2 regions of the Bacillus cereus group sp. BfR-BA-01316 genome follow, and region 2 is predicted to be linked to the other one. Evidence: predicted binding sites of a transcription regulator. Region 2 holds the regulator's gene; the other holds the start of a gene.

Region 1 (7,501 bases), on a different contig from region 2:
AAACAAGAAAAGCCGTTTATGATGAAATTAACGCGCATGAAGATGTATATAATTTATATGAAATTCCAAAAGATCAATATACACTTGCAACAATGCGAGATACAACGTTCCAAGAAGCACACCAATTAAAAGAAGCGTAATCTAAAAATTCAGAAATAATAATTAATCATTACTAGTTTGACATATATGTATATCACCCCATGTCTTTGGAAACGATAGATAGTGACTTTAGGACACGAGGTGATTTGTAATGGATAAAAAGAAACGTGATAAAGCAAAAAACACATTATCTAGTACACAAGAAGTTCTCTATCAACGAGAATTTCGAAAAGCAGATCGTGCAGCGGGCTATCGCTCAAAAAGCATTTAAAGTGAAACTGAATAATTAGAAGGTTTCCCCCCTAATTATTCAGTTTCATTACATAATATTTTCCAGTTATTGACAAAAAAAGGTTCCTTATTTATAAGGAACCTTTTTTGTGGACAACTTTATCCACAAAAATCGTAGAATTGTGCATAAATTCCAAAAGTATTTTACGAATTCATTTATTAAAATGAATTCTAAACGTGAGAATTGTTGATAATTTTCTAAAAATTGTGGATTATGTGGATATAGTTGTTAATATTCCGACTTTACTGTCTAATAGAAGCGCAATCCTTTGTGGATAAGTTAATAATTCACGTTTGCTTTTTTTACAACAATACAAAAACCCTCTTTAAATGCTTAAAAGAGGGGTTTCATATTAAGTAAAAGATTCGGCAAGAGCTGGTGATTTAATAGGTATATGATTCGGCTCTGCATGATTTTCTGCCAAAATTGTATCCACAATATGACCAGCTGGCTCAGGACGATAAATACTTTTCATTGCTTCTTTCATCTGAAGAAGCTTCATATCATCTTGTAATAACGCCTCTGTTTTTGCAAAAACTTCACTATCATCACGAATTACAACTGCTGCCCCTTTTTTTTCAAAATACAACGCATTTTCATTTTCTTGTCCTGGGACAGGTTTATATAAAATGACAGGTACTTGTAATGCTGCTGCTTCGCTTAATGTAATACCACCTGGCTTCGTAATCATACAAGAAGTAATACGGAACAACTCATCAATGTTTTCAACATAACCAAATACTTTTAAAGCATCAGAACTTTGTTCCTGTAGTTCCATTAAATCCTGCTTTAAAGCTTCGTTTTTCCCACAAACGACAACTACTTGTAAGTTTGGTACTGACATAAATGACTGGCATAGCTCTTTTACACTCCCTAGCACACCATGAGCACCTGCTACAATTAGTAATATCTTTTTATCCTTACATAACTGATATTTATTATATATAATTGCTGGATTTATCTTTAGCTCAAAACTGCTACGAATCGGAATCCCTGTTTCAACAATTTGCTCTGCAGGTACACCGATATCAACCATCACTTTTTTCACATGATCGGTTGCTACAAAATAACGATCTACTTCTCGATGGATCCATATTTTATGCACGCAAAAATCCGTTAATACGTTATAAACAGGAATAGAAATACCTATTTGCTTTTTCAATTCTGGTACAGCGATGATTGGGAAGGTATTAATAACAATATCCGGTTTCTCCACCTGTAATAGCGTCTTCAAACGCTTTCTCCCAAAATTCGCATACCAAGATGCTATTTTTTTATCATAAATTTTCTCTACACCATAATAAAACAAACGATATAATTCTTTTCCTACCGTATAGCTTTTTAAATATAAATATTTTGTAATATCGGTTATAACTGGATGCGATTCTCCAAACAAGTCGCATACAATTACATCTTTGATTCCTTTTTGACGAAAGGTTTGTTCTAATGTTTTTGCTACTTGCACATGACCGTTACCGTAATGTGCAGTTAATATTAAAACCTTGGGGTTTTTTATCAAACAAATCCACTCCTAGCTTTTTGTTTCTCCTTATTGCATATACGACAATAGGAAAAACATTTTCCTTAAACATTACATACTCGGATTCCAATATTCCCCTGTTAGCTATGTACCTGTCGTGGATATGCAAAGCATATAAGATTGACCCCTTAATCCTATCTGTGCTCATATCTTTACATTATACTTTCCTATAAGAGCTTTCGCAATAACTTACAAATGTTCTATATTTCATGATACTCACTCTTTTACTTCTTAATTCTTTTTACTATTTTGATTTCCCTTTACAATTATGTAAATTTCTCCGCCTATCCTTTACAAAAATATGGATATTCTCTCTTCAGTATACTCTTTTCTAAATATATACTCTAGATTTTATTATAAAGAAACAAAAAGTCTAATCCAATAGTTGGATTAGACTGCTTTTAAAATATGTTTTGCATGCTCAACATTTTCTTCTGTCGGTGGATTCACATCTGCAAGTGGATACTTATGTCCAAGTGCCTCCCATTTATAAACACCGAGTTTATGATATGGCAACACTTCCACTTTCTTAACATTAGATAGACTTTGAATAAAGTTTGATAATTTTTGCAGATCCTCTTCACCATCGGTAACACCGGGAACCAATACATGTCTTACCCAAATTGTTTTCTTTCTATCCGATAAATAACGAGCAAATTGTAAAATGTGTTCATTTGGTTTCCCTGTTAATTTACGATGTTTCTTTGAATCAATATGTTTCAAATCCAATAAAACTAAATCTGTATACTCCATTAAAATATCTAGCTTATTTTGGAATTCTGGTTCTTCAGAATAACAACCACCAGAAGAATCGATTGTTGTATGGATACCAGATTCTTTGCACTTTTTAAACAACTCAATTAAGAAGTCTAGCTGTAATAGTGGCTCTCCACCGCTAACTGTTATACCGCCTCCAGAAGCTTCAATAAATGGAAGGTAACATGTCACATCCTGCATCACTTCTTCAACTGTTATCTCTTTACCTTTACCGATTTCCCACGTATCAGCATTATGACAATATTGACAACGTAATAAACACCCTTGTGTAAATATGACATAACGAATCCCTGGGCCATCAACAGTACCACAAGACTCTACAGAATGTATTCTTCCTTTTACCATGTTACTTCCTCCTTTATTGAAACAGCCTCCCTCCGCTATATATTAAAAGCGGAGGGACACTTTTTTCACTTACATGCTTTCATGCATTGTACGGTTAATTACATCAATTTGTTGTTCACGAGTTAATTTAATAAAGTTAACAGCGTAACCAGATACACGAATTGTTAATTGTGGATATTTTTCAGGGTGCTCCATTGCATCCATTAATGTTTCACGGTTAAATACGTTAATATTTAAGTGGTGTCCTTCTTTTATTGCATATCCATCAAGCATAGATACTAAGTTGCGTACTTGTACATCATCTTCTTTACCAAGTGCTTTTGGAATAATAGAGAATGTATTTGAAATACCATCTTGTGCATCTTCATATGGTAATTTAGCTACAGATAATAATGACGCTAATGCACCTTTTGTATCACGGCCATGCATTGGGTTTGCGCCCGGTGCAAATGGTTCTCCAGTACGACGTCCATCTGGAGTGTTACCAGTTTTCTTGCCGTATACAACGTTAGATGTGATTGTTAAGATTGACATTGTATGAACAGAATTACGGTATGTTTTATGTTTGCGAAGCTTGTTCATAAATGTTTTCACAAGATTTACTGCGATTTCATCTACACGATCATCATTGTTACCGTATTTAGGGAAATCTCCCTCAATTTCGAAATCAACTGCAATACCATTTTCATCACGAATTGGTTTTACTTGTGCATATTTAATTGCACTTAAAGAGTCTGCTACTACAGATAATCCAGCGATACCTGTTGCCATTGTACGAAGAACATTTGTATCATGAAGTGCCATTTCAATACGTTCATAGCTATATTTATCGTGCATATAGTGAATTACATTTAATGTATTTAAGTATAGACCAGCTAACCATTCCATTGTCATATCGAATTTACGCATAACTTCTTCATAATCTAATACTTCAGAAGTAATTGGTGCGTATTCAGGACCAACTTGTGCTTTTGACTTTTCATCTTTACCACCGTTAACCGCATATAGTAATGCTTTTGCTAAGTTTGCACGTGCTCCGAAGAACTGCATTTGTTTACCGATTCTCATTGCTGATACACAACAAGCAATACCGTAGTCATCACCGTAGTCAGGACGCATAATGTCATCATTTTCGTATTGAATTGCTGATGTTTTAATAGACATTTTCGCACAGTAGTTTTTAAAGTTCTCTGGTAATTGTTTAGACCAAAGAACTGTTAAGTTTGGTTCTGGTGCTGGTCCTAAATTATCTAATGTATGCAAGAAACGGAATGAGTTTTTTGTTACTAACGGACGACCGTCTAGCGCCATACCACCAATAGATTCAGTTACCCAAGTTGGATCTCCAGAGAATAGTTCATTATAATCAGGTGTTCTTGCAAATTTCACAAGACGTAATTTCATAATGAAATGGTCAACAATTTCTTGTGCTTCTTCTTCTGTTAAAGTACCATTTGCTAAATCTCTTTCAATGTAAACATCTAAGAATGTAGAGGTACGTCCAAGGCTCATTGCTGCCCCGTTTTGCTCTTTAATTGCCGCAAGATAAGCAAAGTATAACCATTGGAAAGCCTCTTGTGCATTTGTAGCTGGCTTAGAAATATCGAATCCATGAGAAGCAGCCATCTGTTTTAACTCTTGAAGTGCACGCATTTGCTCAGATAATTCTTCGCGTAAACGCATTGTATCTTCGCTCATTACACCGCCAGTTAAATTAAAATCAGCTTTTTTCGCTGCAATTAAATGATCTATACCATATAGCGCTACGCGGCGATAGTCACCGATAATACGTCCACGTCCATATGCATCTGGAAGGCCAGTAATAACACCTGATTTACGAGCCGCTTTCATTTCTGGTGTGTATGCATCAAATACACCTTGATTATGAGTTTTACGCCAGTCTCTGAAAATACTGCTAAGTTCTTTATCCATTTCATATCCATACGCTTCACAAGCTTGTTCCGCCATACGAATACCACCATATGGTTGTAAAGAACGTTTAAATGGTTTATCAGTTTGGAAACCGACCACTTTTTCAATATCTTTATTTAAATATCCTGGTTCATGTGATGTAATAGAAGAAACAATTTTTGTATCCATATCAAGAACGCCACCGTTTTCACGTTCCTTTGTTGTTAAATCCATTACTTGATCCCAAAGTTTTTTCGTTTCTTCAGTTGCTTCCGCTAAGAAAGAGTCTTCTCCCTCGTAAACGTTTACATTATTTAAAATGAAATCGCGAACATCAATTTCTGCTTTCCATTTTTCACCCTTAAAGTTTTCCCACGCATTTTTTACATTTTCTAATACTTGAGTCATCCTAATCTCCTCCATTTTTGATTAGTACAGGACTAAGATTTTTTATATAACAGCTTACACACTTAGAATACTACTTTTTTTCGGAAGTGGACGAAATAGTTGTGACATGTTTGTGAAATGTTGAACAAACTACTATACTCGTAGTGTTAACCTCGTTTAAAAGTCTTTATAATTAACCCTTCCTTTAATTGTATTTTTTTGGTATTCTTATATACGAGTCCTATTTTGTAATATAAGAACGATACCCATTGTAGATCTGTAATACTCTTATCTCCTAATCTGTTATAGTTTTTATAACAGAGCAAAAAAGTGTACATATGTTGTACACTTTTTTTGTTACCACTATAAAGTGAAACTTTAATCAGTGGGGATTTTGTCCATCCCCCACTGATTATCAGCCCTCACCAATCGGGCTTTTACGGACAGTTATCTCCCACCTAACTTCCTCGCATTCGCCGAATTTTGAGGTGGGAGTCTTACTGCCCGTTAAAGCGGGATAAAACATCTCTTTTTCTATTTCCATCGTAAAATCCACCGCGACTGTTTGTTAATGCAATTAATTGCTCTAATCCTTCTATATGATCACCAATAATTCGAAGGACAGCTGGAGGATGACCTATTTTTGCGAAATGTTCGCTGGGACGAATACGGTTCATCTTATCAACATCGATACGACTTACACAAGCGATTCCAAAACCTGAAAGTACAGCTTTAACTTGTGCTACACAAGGTGACAATAATGATTTATACCCTATTTCCTTCAAACAAGTACGACTAAACGCATTAGGTACAGCAATAAGAGAGCCTACTCCTAAATCTTTTCTATCACAAGCTAAATTTAATGCATATTTAAATGCTGTTACAAGATGAAGTGGTACTCTCAAATCTAAATAATGATTTAAATCATTTAATGCGACATCCGTTCCATCTGCAATAGCTTTTGCAAAGGGATATAGCTCACTAGCTGGAATAACAAAATCACCGTCTATAAATAAAACAATTTCTCCTTTTGCAAAATAAGTTCCAAGTGAACGCCCCACATCGTTTCCAAGTGCTTCTTTATACACAATTGTTGTTGCTCCCTTGTCTTTTGCAATTGTTGCCGTTTTATCGGAAGAACCATTTACAACAACGATGATTTCAAAAGGTTCAATTTTGCGAAGCTCTTCTATAACGTTTCCAATTGTTTTCTCTTCATCTTGTACAGGAATAATTACCGATAATTGCTCTCCTTTATACAACTTAGATGTAACGCCCCATCCTTGATAAAAATCTTCAAAATTTAAAGTATGATAGACACTCTCTCTTTTCCTATTTCCATCATAATATCCTCCGCGCCCATCGCTGCCTACTATCCGCTCTGCTACAGCTTCTATATGATCGCCTATCATTCGTTTTTCGGAATGAGAAAGATTTGTGCCGTATGCAGCATGCTCGAGTGGACGAAATTTATTCGGAGTAATCACATCAATTGCACAATGACGACTAATTCTCCATTTACTTTGTGCTAGACGTAGATGAGCCACAATAGGATTAACAAAACATTCGTATCCAATACTTTGCACGACTTCCTTCGTCAGCGCATGAGGTACAGATAATAAAGAATCAATTTTTAATTCTTCACGCTCTAACATTGCATTTAATATTTGGCGCCATACTGTAATAGAATGTGGTTTTTGTTTCTTTAAAAATAATGCGTCCAAATTATTTAAAGCGATGTCCGCCTGATCATGCAAAATCGGATTAAGGAATAATTGTAATTTTGAAGTTTGAATAGCAAAATCACCATCTAAAAACAGTAATACATCACCTATCGCATGTTTTGCACCAACTGCGCGTCCAACGTCGTTACCAAGTGACTCTTTATGTTGGATTACTGTGCATCCTAAGCTCTCAGCAATCGCTTCTGTACCATCATTACAACCATTTGCTACTACAATAATCTCTACTGGATTTAATGGTTTTACCGATTGAACCACGTCTGAAATCGTATCCACTTCATTACATACGGGAATAATAACTGATAACGACTTAGCCATTGTTTTCTTCACGAAACCATTTAATAGTTTCTTTCAATCCTTGTTCCCACGTTACTTTCGCTTGAAACTGAACAAGTTCTCTTAATTTCG
Region 2 (7,501 bases):
TTTGCATCATAAGTTTTGCAAGAGCTAGTCGAGCCTTTTGTCCACCACTAAGAGAAGATACTGGTTTTAGTACATCATCCCCTGTGAATAAAAAGTTGCCTAGTATAGTGCGAATTTCTTTTTCAGGTTGCAGGGGATATTCATCCCATAGTTCATTTAAAACTCGCTTCGAAGATGTTAAGTTGGCTTGTTCTTGATCATAATAACCAACAGATACATTTGATCCGAAAGCAACGTTTCCATATAATAGCTGTAACTTATTCACAATGGATTTTAATAATGTAGATTTTCCAATTCCGTTCGGCCCAACTAAGGCAACACTGTCACCGCGAGTTAAGCGCATGTTTACATGTTCAATAATCGGTTCCTGATAATAGCCAATAGTTGCATCTTTCACTTGTAAAACATCATTTCCACTTTGTTTTTCAATATCGAAATGGAAGGAAGCTGATTTAGAATCGCCTAATGGTCTAGTTAATACTTCCATTCTGTCTAATTGTTTACGGCGACTTTGAGCACGTTTTGTCGTAGATGCGCGAGCTATATTTTTTTGCACAAAGTCTTCCAGTTTAGTAATTTCATCTTGTTGTTTTTCATAACGCTTCATCTCTTGCTCGTATAGAGCTGATTTTAAGTCTAAATATTTACTGTAGTTACCAACAAATCGTCGGCTTTCCTTATTAGAAATTTCGTATACTTGTGTAACGAGTTTATCTAAGAAATAACGGTCATGGGAAACGATTAAAATCGCGCCAGGATAGCCTTGTAAATATTGTTCAAGCCATGTTAGTGTCTCAATGTCCAAATGGTTTGTAGGTTCGTCTAAAATAAGTAAGTCTGGTCTAGTTAATAATAATTTCCCAAGAGCTAATCGAGTCTTTTGTCCACCACTTAATGTAGAAATTGTCGTCTGATGCGTTTCAACTGGGAAGCCAAGACCGCTTAAAATCGAGCGTATATCCGCTTCGTACTGATAGCCGCCTTGATCTTTATAATCTAATTGTAATTGGTCATAATCAGCTAATAATTTCTCGTATATAGCCGCATTTGAAAAGTTTTCTTCTTTTCCCATCTCTTGCTCTAGCCTTCGAAGTTTTGTCTCCATCTGCTGTAGATGTGTAAAGACGGTTAACATTTCATCCCAAATTGTTAAAGACGTTTCTAATCCGGTATTTTGAGCTAAATACCCCATTGAGACATCTTTCGGTTTTATAATTTCACCACCATCATGAGATAACTCACCAGCTATTATTTTTAATAATGTAGATTTTCCGGCTCCATTTCGTCCGACTAATGCGATACGATCTTTTGTTTGTACTTCCAATTTTATGTTTGCAATAATCGTTTCTGCACCGTATAATTTCGAAAGCCCATTCACTTGTAATAATATCAATGTTTTCACCTCAAATAATTTCTTAACTTTGCCATGTTTATATTTCTCAATCATACTAAAAATAGTGTATAGTTTAAAATAAAGAGAGAATACTTCTTCTCTTTATTATACAAGGAAATTCATGAGTACTAAACTGCTGTATTTGATTCAAGTATATGAATAAAGATAGGAAGAGAGGAGAGGTTATATGGATCAACAAAAAATTCCACAGGCCACTGCCAAACGATTGCCTCTATACTATCGATTTATCCAAAACTTATCTCTTTCTGGTAAGCAACGTGTTTCATCAGCCGAATTGAGTGAAGCGGTAAAGGTTGATTCCGCAACTATTCGAAGAGATTTTTCATATTTTGGAGCGTTAGGGAAAAAAGGATATGGATATAACGTAAATTATTTATTATCATTTTTCCGTGAAACACTCGACCAAGATGATATAACACGTGTAGCACTTATTGGAGTAGGTAATTTAGGGACCGCTTTCTTACATTATAATTTCACGAAAAACAATAATACAAAAATTGAAATGGCGTTTGATGTTAGTGAAGAGAAAGTTGGAACAGAAATCGGAGGAATTCCTGTATATCATTTGGATGAATTAGAAGAACGTTTATCAACTGATATACAAGTGGCAATATTAACGGTACCCGCTACAGTAGCGCAAGCTGTGGCAGATAGATTGGCAGAAACGAATGTGCATGGTATTTTAAATTTCACGCCAGCACGATTAAATGTGTCAGAGAATATAAGAATTCATCATATTGATTTAGCTGTAGAGTTACAAACACTTGTTTACTTTTTGAAGAATTATCCACAATAAAACGCAGAGGAGACGACCTCTGCGTTTTATTATTGTTTTTTCTTTGTGAATTTGACTAAGATAAGGCGAAGTGCCAAATTAAAATCAATTGTTGCCATAACTGCAAATAGTATTGTCCACACATTCCAAATTGTATCTGTCACGTTCGTAATGGCGAATCGTGTAAAGATACATCCTAGAAGGAAGTATAGTGCAGCCATGAACAATGGTGAGTTTCTCATACAAAAAATCCTCCGATAAAGCCTTGCATTTTCTCGGCTTCTTTAATCATTTCTTGAATTTGCTCATTGCTTACTACAATTTGAGCGACTGCAACGAATGTATTCATCGCAACATGAGCTGCAATTGGAACGATAATACGTTTCGTTTTTACATATAAAAAGGCGAATACGAGCCCCATAGCAGTGTATACCAACAAGTGAGTAAAATCAAAATGAATCGCTGCAAATACAAGGGAACTAATGATAGCGGCAATAAAGAAGTTAAACTTCTTATAAAGTGTACCAAATAAAATTTTTCTAAATACGATTTCTTCTAAGATAGGTCCAATTATAGATACAACAATAAGGAACCAAGGTGTTGTTCTTGCGATGTCCATAAGCCTTGCTGTATTTTCAGATCCAGGTTTAATACCTAGTAAATACATTTCAATCATACCAGCGATACTTTGTGAGAAAAATGCTAAGAAGAACCCGATAAAAATCCATCCAATTGTAGCTGGAACAGTAGAGCGCATTTTATCTAAATGCCTGTCACGAATATCTGTTCTAAGTAACCAAAGTACAATGCATAATGCAATAAAGAAGCTAATGATTGCCCAATGGCCAGTTATAAGCTGAATTTTTTCCTCTCTAGTAAATCCCCTATTATCATATAGTCCAGTTTTCAGGAGAAGCGGTAACCCGGCAATGCCTGATAACTGCATTAAAATGTATGTAACGATAATCCACCAATATTGTTTTTTCAAATGGTTTAACCATCCTTTCTAACGCTAGTGTATGAGATAAGGTAGGATAACATGTAAATATGCTACCTACGATATAAACTTTCATTTGAATTATATTTTTTTTGTAAATAAGTATTTGAAAATAAAATAGGAGACAGGAAAAAGTTGTACGTTTAGCGAAAACAACTTAGGGTGTCTTTCATATTGTAACATACAAGAAGTGGGAGCAACGATTCATATAGTAAAGGTAGTAGAAGAAGTAATGCTATATAGGAAAGTGCATAAAGTAATTTGCGAAAAAATTATGATTTTTTTACTTGCAAAAGAAATTGAGATTATTTATTATTAGAAGTGTGTTAGCACTCGTGTGACTTGAGTGCTAATAAATAAAATTTACATAACAAAATGAGGAGGTTATTGTTCATGCTAAAGCCATTAGGTGATCGCGTTGTAATTGAACTTGTTCAAGCAGAAGAAAAAACAGCAAGTGGTATTGTATTACCAGACACTGCAAAAGAAAAACCACAAGAGGGTAAAGTTATTGCAGTAGGTACTGGCCGAGTGCTTGAAAATGGTGAGCGTGTTGCTTTAGAGGTAGCAGCAGGTGATCTTATCATCTTCTCAAAATATGCAGGTACTGAAGTGAAATACGAAGGTACAGACTACTTGATTTTACGTGAAAGTGACATTTTAGCAGTTATCGGTTAATTATATACATTTTAAAAATTCAAGGGGGTCAAATATTATGGCGAAAGATATTAAATTTAGTGAAGAAGCACGTCGTTCGATGCTTCGCGGTGTCGACACTCTTGCAAACGCAGTAAAAGTAACGCTTGGACCAAAAGGTCGTAACGTTGTACTTGAGAAAAAATTCGGTTCACCACTTATTACAAATGACGGTGTAACAATCGCAAAAGAAATCGAATTAGAAGATGCATTCGAAAACATGGGTGCGAAATTAGTAGCAGAAGTTGCTAGCAAAACAAACGATGTTGCTGGTGACGGAACGACAACTGCAACTGTATTAGCTCAAGCTATGATTCGTGAAGGTTTAAAAAACGTAACAGCTGGTGCAAACCCAATGGGTCTTCGTAAAGGTATCGAAAAAGCTGTTACTGCTGCAATTGCAGAATTAAAAGCGATTTCTAAACCAATCGAAGGTAAATCTTCTATCGCGCAAGTAGCTGCTATTTCTGCAGCTGACGAAGAAGTAGGTCAATTAATCGCTGAAGCAATGGAGCGCGTTGGTAACGACGGCGTTATTACTTTAGAAGAATCTAAAGGATTCACAACAGAATTAGACGTAGTAGAAGGTATGCAATTTGATCGTGGATATGCATCTCCTTACATGATTACTGATTCTGACAAAATGGAAGCAGTTCTTGATAACCCATACATCTTAATTACTGATAAGAAGATTTCTAACATCCAAGAAATCTTACCAGTATTAGAGCAAGTGGTACAACAAGGTAAACCACTTCTTATCATTGCTGAAGATGTAGAAGGCGAAGCGTTAGCTACATTAGTAGTGAACAAACTTCGTGGTACATTCAATGTAGTAGCTGTTAAAGCTCCTGGATTTGGTGACCGTCGTAAAGCAATGCTAGAAGATATCGCAATCTTAACTGGTGGCGAAGTAATCACTGAAGAATTAGGACGTGACTTAAAATCTGCTACAATTGAATCTTTAGGACGTGCTGGTAAAATTGTTGTAACGAAAGAAAATACAACTGTAGTTGAAGGTATTGGAAATTCACAACAAATCGAAGCTCGCATCGGTCAAATCCGCGCGCAATTAGAAGAAACAACTTCTGAATTCGATCGTGAAAAATTACAAGAACGTCTTGCAAAACTTGCGGGCGGTGTAGCAGTAATTAAAGTAGGTGCAGCAACTGAAACTGAGTTAAAAGAGCGCAAACTTCGCATTGAAGATGCACTTAACTCAACTCGTGCAGCAGTAGAAGAAGGTATCGTTGCAGGTGGTGGTACTTCACTTATGAACGTATACACAAAAGTAGCTTCTATCGTAGCTGAAGGCGACGAAGCAACAGGTATCAACATCGTACTTCGTGCACTAGAAGAGCCAGTTCGTCAAATCGCAATCAACGCTGGTCTAGAAGGATCTGTAGTTGTAGAGCGTCTAAAAGGCGAAAAAGTAGGCGTTGGTTTCAACGCAGCTACTGGCGAGTGGGTTAACATGCTTGAAACTGGTATCGTAGATCCAGCAAAAGTAACTCGCTCTGCACTTCAAAACGCAGCATCTGTTGCAGCTATGTTCTTAACAACTGAAGCTGTAGTTGCTGACAAGCCAGAACCAAATGCACCAGCAATGCCTGACATGGGCGGCATGGGCATGGGCGGTATGGGCGGAATGATGTAATTCCGTTTGCTCGAAAAACATCCACTTCTATATAGAAGTGGATGTTTTTTTGTGTTTTTGAGCGCAGGAAATTAATTTCTGTAGAATTTTGTCGCTTTCTCTCTTGACCATACTGATACTTCATTGTTAGAATCTAGGAAGATAATATAAAACGATCCTTCATATATCCTCAATGATATGGTTTGAGAGTCTCTACCGGGTTACCGTAAACAACCTGACTATGAAGGCAGTGTGTCTTATATTTATAAAGAGCGGAAGACTATCTTTCTTTATAAAGCCAGACCCCTGCCTTTTCTTTGTCATGAGACTAGAGGCGGAGGACTGGCTTTTTTTATTATATTGGTAATGCTTTTTGCTAAATTGGTGAAAATATTTATATACGAGAACTAACGTTGGGGTGATTATTTTGAAGAAGCAGCATGATACAATTATCGTTTTAGATTTTGGAAGTCAGTACAATCAGTTAATAGCACGTCGAATTCGTGAGTTCGGTGTATACAGTGAACTTCATCCACATACAATTACTGCAGAAGAAATTAAAGCAATGAATCCAAAAGGGATTATTTTCTCTGGTGGACCAAATAGTGTATACGGTGAAGGTGCATTACATTGTGATGAAAAAATCTTTGAACTAGGATTACCGATTTTCGGTATTTGTTACGGTATGCAGCTTATGACGCAACACTTCGGTGGTAAAGTAGAACGTGCCAACCACCGTGAGTATGGAAAAGCTGTTCTTAAAGTAGAGAACGAATCAAAATTATATGCGAACCTTCCAGAAGAGCAAGTTGTATGGATGAGCCATGGTGACTTAGTAACTGGTTTACCAGAAGGATTCGTAGTAGACGCTACAAGTGAATCTTGTCCAATTGCTGGTATGAGCAATGAAGCGGAAAATTTATACGGTGTACAATTCCACCCAGAAGTACGTCACTCTGAGCACGGTAACGATTTAATTAAAAACTTCGTATTCGGCGTATGTGGTTGTTCTGAAGGATGGAACATGGAGAACTTTATCGAAGTAGAATTAGAGAAGATTCGTGAAACTGTTGGAGACAAAAAAGTATTATGCGCACTTAGCGGCGGTGTAGACTCTTCCGTTGTAGCAGTATTAATTCATAAGGCGATTGGTGACCAATTAACATGTATTTTCGTGGACCACGGTTTACTTCGTAAAGATGAAGCAGAAGGTGTTATGAAAACATTTAGCGAAGGCTTCCATATGAACGTTATTAAAGTGGATGCACAAGAGCGCTTCATGAACAAGTTAAAAGGTGTAGAAGATCCAGAGCAAAAACGTAAAATCATCGGTAATGAATTCATTTACGTATTTGATGATGAAGCTTCTAAATTACAAGGAATGGACTTCCTAGCGCAGGGTACACTTTACACGGACATCGTTGAAAGTGGTACAGCAACTGCACAAACAATTAAATCTCACCATAACGTTGGTGGACTTCCTGAAGACATGCAGTTCAAATTAATTGAGCCTTTAAACACTTTATTTAAAGATGAAGTACGTGTATTAGGATCAGAATTAGGAATTCCTGATGAAATCGTATGGCGTCAACCGTTCCCAGGTCCAGGACTTGGTATTCGCGTATTAGGTGAAATCACAGAAGAGAAATTAGAAATCGTTCGTGAATCTGATGCGATTTTACGTGAAGAAATTATAAAAGCAGGATTAGACCGTGAAGTTTGGCAATACTTCACTGCGCTTCCTGGTATGCGTAGTGTAGGTGTTATGGGTGACGAGCGTACTTACGATTACACAGTAGGTATTCGTGCAGTAACATCTATCGACGGTATGACAGCTGACTGGGCACGTATCCCTTGGGACGTATTAGAGAAAATCTCTGTACGTATCGTAAACGAAGTAAAACACGTTAACCGTATCGTGTATGATATAACGAGTAAGCCACCAGCAACTATTGAGTGGGAATAGTATTATAATGAAAGATCCAT

What was found. The regulator Rex, encoded in region 2, represses fermentation and respiration genes when NADH is low (regulators of the CRP and FNR family bind a similar motif). The targets are predictions, from matches to a motif close to TTGTGAAATATTTCACAA.
Positions count from the first base shown of each region.
Region 1: the regulator Rex is predicted to act here: its motif matches at 5,483-5,500, upstream of pflB (formate C-acetyltransferase).

Region 1 covers NZ_JAKUGX010000024.1:23,538-31,038, forward strand. The annotation lists gene MR071_RS17480 (GNAT family N-acetyltransferase) at 1-140, shown strand, start outside; gene MR071_RS17485 (YfhE family protein) at 251-370, shown strand; gene MR071_RS17490 (diglucosyl diacylglycerol synthase) at 744-1,910, opposite strand; gene pflA (pyruvate formate-lyase-activating protein) at 2,322-3,053, opposite strand; gene pflB (formate C-acetyltransferase) at 3,123-5,372, opposite strand; gene MR071_RS17505 (glycosyltransferase family 2 protein) at 5,849-7,411, opposite strand; gene MR071_RS17510 (NAD-dependent epimerase/dehydratase family protein) at 7,404-7,501, opposite strand, start outside.
Region 2 covers NZ_JAKUGX010000051.1:4,362-11,862, reverse strand. The annotation lists gene MR071_RS24120 (ABC-F family ATP-binding cassette domain-containing protein) at 1-1,393, opposite strand, end outside; gene MR071_RS24115 (redox-sensing transcriptional repressor Rex) at 1,581-2,210, shown strand; gene MR071_RS24110 (YdiK family protein) at 2,240-2,431, opposite strand; gene MR071_RS24105 (CPBP family intramembrane glutamic endopeptidase) at 2,428-3,177, opposite strand; gene groES (co-chaperone GroES) at 3,580-3,864, shown strand; gene groL (chaperonin GroEL) at 3,902-5,536, shown strand; purine riboswitch at 5,676-5,777, shown strand; gene guaA (glutamine-hydrolyzing GMP synthase) at 5,943-7,481, shown strand.